Regions from separate parts of the Weizmannia sp. FSL W8-0401 genome, predicted to be linked through region 3. Evidence: riboswitches for the same ligand, from Rfam matches in the RefSeq annotation. Region 3 holds a riboswitch; each other region holds the start of a gene.
What was found. A riboswitch is a leader RNA that binds a small molecule or an ion and turns the genes downstream of it on or off. The one in region 3 is predicted to bind S-adenosylmethionine.

Region 1 (2,198 bases), 190 kb from region 3:
GGCACACTCACCGCACCGGTCGCCGGGTCAATTTTGTGGCTGTTATGTAAAAGCCTTGTTTGAAAAGAATAATCTTCATTTGTCATCGTGTTTGCACCCCTTCGTGAATGTTGGCAAAAGCTTTTTCAATATCTGCAATCAAATCGCGGTCATCTTCAATTCCGACTGAAAAGCGCAAAAGGCAGTTGTCCACGCCTGAGGCAATCCGTTTTTCTTCCGGAATGTCGGCATGCGTCTGTGTAGCCGGGTAAGTGATAAAACTTTCCGTCCCGCCGAGGCTTTCGGCAAATGTAATCAAAGACAGGCCGCGTAAAAACGGGTCAACCCATGATTCTTCTTTTACACGGAAAGAAAGCATCCCGCCGCGGCCCGGATACAGCACATCTTTTACATCCGGATGCGCGCTTAAAAAGGCCGCCACAGCTTTTGCATTCTTTTCGTGTTTTTCCATCCGGAGCGCCAGCGTTTTCATACCGCGCATCAAAAGCCATGAATCAAACGGGCTGAGTGTGGCGCCGGCGCCGTTATGGTACAAGAAAAGCTTGTCGCAAAGTTCAGCGCCCTTTGCCACGATCAGCCCAGCCAGCACGTCGTTATGCCCGCCAAGATATTTCGTTGCGCTGTGGACCACAATATCAGCGCCTTCTTTGATCGGCCGCTGCAAAAGCGGAGTATAAAAAGTATTGTCCACGATCAGCAGGATTCCGTGCCTTTTCGCAATTTCAGCCACAGCGCCGATATCCGTCTGCTGCATGAGGGGGTTTGTCGGCGTTTCAAGAAAAATGGCTTTCGTTTTCGAGGTGATTTCTTTTTCAATATTTTCCGGGTTGCAAGTATTCACGTACTTACAACAAAGCCCCCATTTTTTATACCCCTGCTCAAGCAGGCGGTAGGTACCGCCGTATAAATCATCACTCACAATCCACTCATCGCCGGCCTGGAACAAAGATAAAACAGTGAAAATCGCAGCCATGCCGGAACTGCACGCAAACCCGCGGTCCCCGCCCTCCAGATCCGCAATCGCTTCTTCCAGCAACTGGCGTGTCGGGTTGCCGGTACGGGAATAATCAAAACCGGTCGACTGCCCAATGCCTTCGTGGTGGTAAGCGGTAGAAAAATAAACAGGCGGGTTCACCGCACCTGTCACGCGGTCACTGCGGTTTCCGATCTGTGCAAGTTTTGTTTCTGTACGATACATGATGGACACTCCCTCACTTAAAATCAAAAAGCCTTCTCCAATAAGAAGAAGGCCATTCTTTTCGTGCATGAACCATCTTCTTATCTTTCAAGTTATGGATCCCATAACTTGCAGGACTTAGCACCTTTTCAACGCGTAAAAGCATTGAAGGTTGCTGAGGCTTCATCGGGCCATTCCCTCAACCTCTCTTGATAAGAAAATACGAGTATGAAATTTGCCATAAACACCGCAAAAGCCATTACACAACGGACTTAAAAAATGCTTATGTTCAATTTATCCCCTTTTTTCGGATTCGTCAAGCTTTTTTAAAAAATTTCCAATTTAAATTTTGTTTTTCTTATGGACAATCAATATGGTGAGAAAATAAAACAGCAAAGATGAAAGGAGAAGCGTAATGACCCCGTCTGTAGTATTCGTGACCCTTTTATTTTAATAGGCCACTGAACCATTGTCACCGAAATCTTTGTGTGGTATCCCCGAAAAGAAGCAGACAGCTGCTGTGTAAATATTGGCGGTAAACACCAAAAAAAGCGGTATTCTTTATGAATCCGCTCTGTCCAATATCCTGTTATTTTGCCTATATAGTCTGGATCAAATCCTGAATATGGAGCATGGCAACCGGTTTCTGGGCGGCAACAACCGGCAACACCTTGAAAGCATGGTCTTCCATTATCCGCAATGCTTCCGCTGCCAGCTGATGCTCACTGACGCAAACCGGATATTTTGTATACAAATCTGCTACTTTTTTGTCCAGTACTTCATGGCCGTTTAAAAGCTCACGCCGGATATCGCCGTCCGTTAAAATACCGGCCAGCCGTCCCCGATCATCAATAACTGAAACAGCCCCCGCCCCCGCTTCCGTCATCATAAATAATGCTTCCTTTATGCCGGTGTCCATTCCGGCAACCGGGTTCATGCTTTTCCGTTTAGCCACATGGCCAACCGTGAGAAGCAAACGCCGGCCAAGCGAGCCGCCGGGATGGAAGAGCGCAAAGTTTTC
Region 2 (2,198 bases), 1.1 Mb from region 3:
CCGGAGCATTTGTACAAAAGCTTGCACTTCCACTTTTTCCGGCGGATATTCCTCGACAAGATCGATCAGGCCCCGTCCTTCAAGGTATGCCTTTGCCTCCGCTTCATTTTCAAGCAAAGCCGTAAGCCCTTTGTTTCCGAAAAGCACGGCTGCCTGCTGAAGCAGTGGTTTTGTTAATCTCGTAATTTCATAATGTCTGAGCAATGCTTCCCTGGCCGGCAGTACTTCCCCTTTTTTATTGATCGGAACCGGTTCTTTTGGATCCCAGCCGAGCTTTTCGATCAGCCGTTCCACGAGTTCCGGGTCATTTTCCGGGTAAATCCCGATGCTGTCCCCCGGTTCAAATGTAAAACCGGAACCTTCAAGGGATAATTCGATATGGTGCGTTTCTTTATTGGACCCTTCCCAGTTCAAATTGATATTTTCCAGCACTTCCGCCTGGAACGGGTTGGATTTGGAATAATCGGTGTTTGCAGGCCGGGTGGCATCGGCAGCGGTTGAAGGCGGCAAGGCAGATGACTGGAGCACGCCTGTAACCCCTTCAAACCATTCCTGGGCGTCTTCTTCATAATCCACATCGCAATCCACTCGCGGATAGAGCCGTTCCCCGCCCAACTCTTCCAGCCTCTTGTCGATCTCTTTTCCGACCTTGCAAAAAAACTCATATGTCTGGTCCCCAAGCGCCAAAACGGAAAAAGGGACCCCGTCCAGTTTTGGGGCTTTTCTGCTGTGGATCAGCTCATAGAAAGACAATGCGTTGTCGGGCGGGTCCCCTTCCCCTTGTGTGCTTGTAATGATGAGCAGATACCCTGCATTTTTTAAATCTTTCGGCTTGGCCGCATCGAGTGCCGAAAAAGATACGGCAAACTGCATTTCTTTTAATCTGGCGGCGAATGCTTCGGCAAGCGCCTGGGCATTGCCTGTCTCGGAACCAAACAGCAGCGTAACCGTTTTGGTTGCCGTCTGTACCGGCTTTTCAGCAACAGCTGTACTTCCCGGGGGATTCGTTCCTTGTTCGGCAAACGGATAGGTTAAATATCCGCTCAGCCATAATTTTTGCTGATCCGTTAACATTTGCAGCAGTTCATTTAACTTTTCCGCCTGTTCTTTACTAAACGGGCTGTTTTGTACACTTAACGGCAAATCTTCCACCTCGCAATGTTTGCATGCACTTTTCATTTGTTTATTTATGTATGACATCCTAATCCAAATAGACATAGAAGTTTACTTGGATTTTAATCCGCTTCTTTCCATGAGAAGCACCTTCGAAAAAAGCTCTTCTTACAAAGATAAGAAGAGCCGGCGCACAATGGTCAACTTCTCTTATCTTTCAGACGATTGTCTGCAGGAATTGGCACAGTGTTTTTCAACCTGTTGCCGAGGCTTCAAAGGGCCTTTCCCTCCACCTCTCTGGATAAGAAGAACGAATCATTATTTAGAAATCATTGAAAACATTATACAATCAAATGCGGCGGGAGTCAATTCTTTTTTGAACAGACGGGGGCGATAAAAAAAGAAAAGGGTGGCAAGTTCCGCATCAAGCGTCCCTCCAATATACTTTATGTATCTTTTGCACAGAATGAGGGGGGAATGGATGAACATCCACATTTACCAGGGGAATGAGATCACGCCGGAAGACGGGGATGCCAATATTGTGATCGATGTGATCCGCGCGTTTACGGTTGCCCACCATGCCTTTTTGGGCGGCGTAAAAGAGATATGGCTGGCAGACTCAAAAGAAGCGGCTTTTTGTATCAAAGACAAATACCCGCATGTCTTGCTCACGGGCGAAGGGAACGGGCTTCCGATACCGGGATTTGATTTGGGCCATTCACCGGCCGCCATCGCCAAACAGCCGTTAGCCGGCAAAACGCTGGTGCAAACATCCACAAACGGGGTAAAAGCAGCCTTCCGCGCCCTTTGTGCAAAGGAAGTCTATGTTACCGGCTTTTCGAATGCAAAAATGACGGCAAAATGGGTCCTGCGCAAATGGAAAGGCAAAGACAACGCCCGCATCAACATGATCGCTTCCCATCCGACGGGGGAAGATGACCTGGCATGCGCATTATACATGGAAAGCATCCTTACCGGCTCCGGCACGATAAAGCCGGAATCAGTGATCAAGGAGATTGTAAATGCCAGTGTTGCAAAGAAATTTCTTGATCCCGGACAGCCTGCATTTAACCCGGCTGACCTAG
Region 3 (2,198 bases):
ATCAAAAGAAGGGCGTTGAACTGCTCCGCCAAGCACTCAAAACCAATTTTGACATTGATGTGCAATATTATGCACTCGTCGATTTCCAAGGCTTTGTTAAAATTGTCGATACCCTGGCGCCTCAAGGCATTGAAATGAACGTCGAACATAAAATGTCGAAAAACATCGGCTTGACGCTTTATCCTGGCAAACAGCTCATGCATGGGAAACAACTCCTCGCCTACGCACGGTTCAGACATGATGCGCAAGGCGACTTTGGCCGGGTTGCTCGCCAGCAAAAAGTGCTTAAAGCGCTCCAATCTGAAGTCTTCAGCGTGAACGGCATCGCCAAAGCACCGAAACTGCTCGGAACCATCCAGCCGTATATGGCCACCAACATGAGCAAAATGAACATTCTTGCGCTCGTTAAAGACGTCATGGTCAATGGCAACCTTAAGGTCAAAACAATGACCGTACCGGTTGCCGGTACCTATACCAATGTCAGTTATCCGGGCGTCGGCGCCGCGCTCGAAGTGGACAAAGAAAAAAATACCGAAGCCATCAAACAGTTTTTGGATGAATAACAGGGGGGCCGGTTCCGGCTCTTTTTTTTGTAGCAGACAGAAAGCCGTACCGGGAGCAAATTGTCTTTTTGGAGAGCTCAAAAAGACAAAAGAGAGCCGTACCGGGAGCAAATTGTCCTTTTGGAGAGCTCAAAAAGACAAAAGAGAGCCGTACCAGGAGCAAATTGTCTTTTTGGAGGGTTCAAAAAGACAAAAGAGAGCCGTACCAAGAGCAAATTGTCTTTTTGGAGAGCTCAAAAAGACAAAAGAGAGCCGTACCGGGAGCAAATTGTCCTTTTGGAGGGCTCAAAAAGGCAAAAGAAAGCCAATTAGACAATAGGGGCGAAACCGCATCCAATATGAATTTCAATTTCCCCCTTGTCATGTCACCCGACAAAGTGTAAAGTATAAATAAGTCAAAATTTTAAGTACGTTCAATCGAATAGCCTTATCAAGAGAGGCGGAGGGACTTGGCCCGATGAAACCTCAGCAACCAGCCATACGGCACGGTGCTAAATCCAACAGGTATACCTGAAAAGATAAGGAGAATGTTGTCATCTTGCCTCCTTTTCTGGGAGGCTTTTTTCATATCATTCAAAGGGAGTGTAAAAATTTGAACCTTCTCGAAACGTTAAAAAACCGCATCCTTGTTGCAGACGGGGCAATGGGGACACTGCTATATGCATACGGCGCCGACACATGTTATGAGTCATTCAACCTGACCCATCCGGAAGACATCCACGCGATCCACCGCGCCTATATCGAAGCAGGCGCATCGGTCATCCAGACAAACACGTACAGCGCCAACTATATCAAGCTGGCACAGTATGGCCTGGAAGAAAAAGTAAAAGATATCAACAAAGCGGCTGTCCAGATCGCAAAAGAAGCGGCAAACCGTGACACATTTATACTCGGCACGGTCGGCGGCATCCGCGGCCAGCGCAAAACCGAAGCAACACTTGCCGAAATCAAGCGTACGTTCCGCGAGCAGATTTTTCACCTCCTGAACGAAGGAGTTGATGCCCTGCTTTTGGAAACGTATTTTGACGCGGAAGAACTGTATACGGTCGTAGACATTGCGAAAAAAGAAGCGGATGTCCCGGTCATCGCCCAGTTCTCGCTTATCGAACCGGGCGTGCTCCAAAACGGAACCCCGGTCCGCGATGCTTTCAAGGAACTTGAAAACCGCGGCGCTGATGTGACCGGCCTAAACTGCCGGCTCGGCCCGCACCACATGATCCAGGCGTTCGAAGAAATCCCGATACCGAAGCGTGCCTTTTTGTCCGCATACCCGAATGCGAGTCTTTTAGATTACGAGGAAGGCCGGTTCACGTTCACAAATAACGCCGATTATTTTAAAACATGCGCCGAAAAACTGGTCGAACAGGGTGTGCGCCTGATCGGCGGCTGCTGCGGCACGACCCCAGCTCACATCAAAGCAATCGCAGACGGGGTGCAGGGGCTTTTGCCTGTCACAGAAAAAACGGTCCGCCCACCGAAAATCGAAATCGCAGCCGCCCCGGCGCAGTACGAACCGCCGTTGCATGAAATTGTAAAAAAACGCCATTCCGTCATTGTCGAATTGGACACACCGAAAACGCTGAACACAGCCCGCTTTTTCGAAGGGGCAAAAGCGCTGCACGACGCCGGCATCGA
Region 4 (2,198 bases), 2.7 Mb from region 3:
ACGGAATGATCGCGACAACGAGAATAATAAACGGGATCGACCGGAAAATATTGATAATCACATTTAAAATATTAAAAATCCATTTGTTTTCCCAAATGCCGTTTTCCCGGGTAATAACGAGGATCACGCCGACCGGAACGCCGATGATGATGGAAATGATTAATGATACAGCCACCATATACAGCGTCTGGCCCATTGCCGTGAAAAATTGCGGCCAAAACCATGACCAATCAAATGCCATTTTTCTCCACCTCCCGAATGATGGCTTCGTGATCGTTGATGTACTGAATGGCCCGCTTCATTTCTTCCGGGTCGCCTTTCAATTCGACAAGCAGGTTGCCGAAAGGAATGCCCTGAAGTTCGGTGATCATGCCATGAAGCACATTCAGGTCGATTGAAAAATGTTTTGCCGTATTGGATAACAGCGGCATATTGGTGGAAGCTCCTTTAAACAGGATCCGGTAAATGCCGTGCGGATTGTCTTTGCTGCTTTCATCGATCAGTTTTTGCACCGACGGCGGAATCGAATCATTCAGCACGGTTTTCACAAAGCTTCTCGCAATTTGCGTTTTCGGTTCTGTGAACAGGTCGATTACCGGGCCCTGCTCCACAATTTTTCCGCCGTCCAGCACTGCCACTTTATCACAAATGTCACGAATGACGTTCATTTCATGGGTGATCATAAGAATCGTGATGCCCAGCTCGTCCCGGACTTTCCGCAAAAGGGCAAGCACGGCTTCGGTCGTATTCGGGTCAAGGGCCGATGTTGCCTCGTCACAAAGCAGGATGTCCGGGTCTGTCGCAAGGGCTCTTGCAATGCCAACCCTTTGTTTCTGGCCGCCTGACAACTGGTCAGGGTAGTGGTGCATTCTCTCTTCTAACCCGACAAAAGACAATAATTCTGCCACTTTTGCCTTTATTTCTTCCTTCGGGCGGTGTTCCAGCACAAGCGGCATGGCTACGTTTTGAAAAATCGTCTTTGACTGAAGCAGATTGAACTGCTGGAAAATCATGCCGATTTTTTTCCGCTCTTGGCGCAGCTTTGCAGGCGGCAGGCGCACAAGGTCGATCCCGTTAACGAGCACTTTCCCAGAAGTCGGCCGCTCGAGCAGATTTACGCATCGGATCAGCGTGCTTTTCCCGGCGCCGCTGTAGCCGACCACCCCGAAAATTTCCCCTTTTTCAACACGCAGATTGATGCCTTTTAACGCTTCAACCTTTTTGTCCTTCCCTTTGCCGTATACTTTATGAATATCTTCTAATACCAGCATGTTGAAATCTCCTTCTGTTCCTTTTAGCAAAAAAAAACCCGCTTTCATTCGAAAGAGGTTTGCCGGTCAAGTGACTTATCTCTCAGAATGAACCATTCTGCAGGAATTAGCACCTTTCAAAAAAAGATTTGAAGGTTGCTGGACGTCATCGGGCCTGTCCCTCAGTCTCTCTGGATAAGTTATTCATTTGTTATATTTAAATATTAGTGGACGGCTCGGGATTTGTCAATTCATTATTTTATATTTTTTTGTTTTCCAATCATCAGACAACTTGAAACAAAGCCCGGTTTCCGCGCCACTCCACCTGAATTTCATGCTCAAAAAAGCGGGAAAGCACTTGTTTTTCAATCATCTCGGACGTGCGGCCCTGCCGGAAAACTTCCCCGTTCCTGATCAGCAATGTCTTTTGGAAAGCGGGGGAAATTTCTTCCGGATGGTGCGTCACATATACAAGCGCCGGGCCGTTCTCATCTTTTGCCAGCTCTTCCACACTTTCCAGCAAAATTTCCCGGGCAAATAAATCCAGCCCGTTGCAAGGCTCGTCCAAAATTAAGATGCGCGGTTCCGCCATTAACGCGCGCGCGATTAAAAGCTTCTGCCGCTCTCCTTGCGAACAATGTCCATAAGCACGGCCATAAAGGGCGGCACAATGCAATTGTTCCATCAAGCGCAAGGCTTTTTCTTCGTCTTCTGCATCCACCACTTCATACAGCCCGATCGATGCATATTTGCCGCTGATGACCACATCGCGTGCAAGCTGGGTGCGCGGTATCCTTTCCTGGATGGAGGAGCTGACCCAGCCGATTGATTTCCGCAGTTCCGGCAGGCTTGTTTTTCCGAACGCTTTGCCGAGCACCTTGATGCTGCCCTTTGTCGGCCAGATATACCCGTTGATCATATTGAGCAAAGTGGTTTTGCCGGAACCGT

Region 1: it holds a riboswitch for S-adenosylmethionine, as region 3 does, so the genes downstream of both, NSU00_RS02965 (methionine biosynthesis PLP-dependent protein) here and NSU00_RS02170 (bifunctional homocysteine S-methyltransferase/methylenetetrahydrofolate reductase) in region 3, are expected to answer to the same signal.
Region 2: it holds a riboswitch for S-adenosylmethionine, as region 3 does, so the genes downstream of both, NSU00_RS07360 (assimilatory sulfite reductase (NADPH) flavoprotein subunit) here and NSU00_RS02170 (bifunctional homocysteine S-methyltransferase/methylenetetrahydrofolate reductase) in region 3, are expected to answer to the same signal.
Region 4: it holds a riboswitch for S-adenosylmethionine, as region 3 does, so the genes downstream of both, NSU00_RS15440 (methionine ABC transporter ATP-binding protein) here and NSU00_RS02170 (bifunctional homocysteine S-methyltransferase/methylenetetrahydrofolate reductase) in region 3, are expected to answer to the same signal.

Annotation. Positions count from the first base shown of each region.
Region 1 is NZ_JBBPAG010000001.1:637,341-639,538, reverse strand. Features, by position in the region: gene metC (cystathionine beta-lyase) at 1-86, opposite strand, end outside; gene NSU00_RS02965 (methionine biosynthesis PLP-dependent protein) at 83-1,198, opposite strand; SAM riboswitch class I at 1,276-1,396, opposite strand; gene NSU00_RS02960 (KpsF/GutQ family sugar-phosphate isomerase) at 1,776-2,198, opposite strand, start outside.
Region 2 is NZ_JBBPAG010000001.1:1,546,897-1,549,094, reverse strand. Features, by position in the region: gene NSU00_RS07360 (assimilatory sulfite reductase (NADPH) flavoprotein subunit) at 1-1,200, opposite strand, end outside; SAM riboswitch class I at 1,321-1,421, opposite strand; gene NSU00_RS07355 (2-phosphosulfolactate phosphatase) at 1,595-2,198, shown strand, end outside.
Region 3 is NZ_JBBPAG010000001.1:450,571-452,768, forward strand. Features, by position in the region: gene NSU00_RS02165 (LCP family protein) at 1-563, shown strand, start outside; SAM riboswitch class I at 988-1,088, shown strand; gene NSU00_RS02170 (bifunctional homocysteine S-methyltransferase/methylenetetrahydrofolate reductase) at 1,156-2,198, shown strand, end outside.
Region 4 is NZ_JBBPAG010000001.1:3,170,231-3,172,428, forward strand. Features, by position in the region: gene NSU00_RS15435 (methionine ABC transporter permease) at 1-241, opposite strand, end outside; gene NSU00_RS15440 (methionine ABC transporter ATP-binding protein) at 231-1,271, opposite strand; SAM riboswitch class I at 1,344-1,452, opposite strand; gene NSU00_RS15445 (ABC transporter ATP-binding protein) at 1,534-2,198, opposite strand, start outside.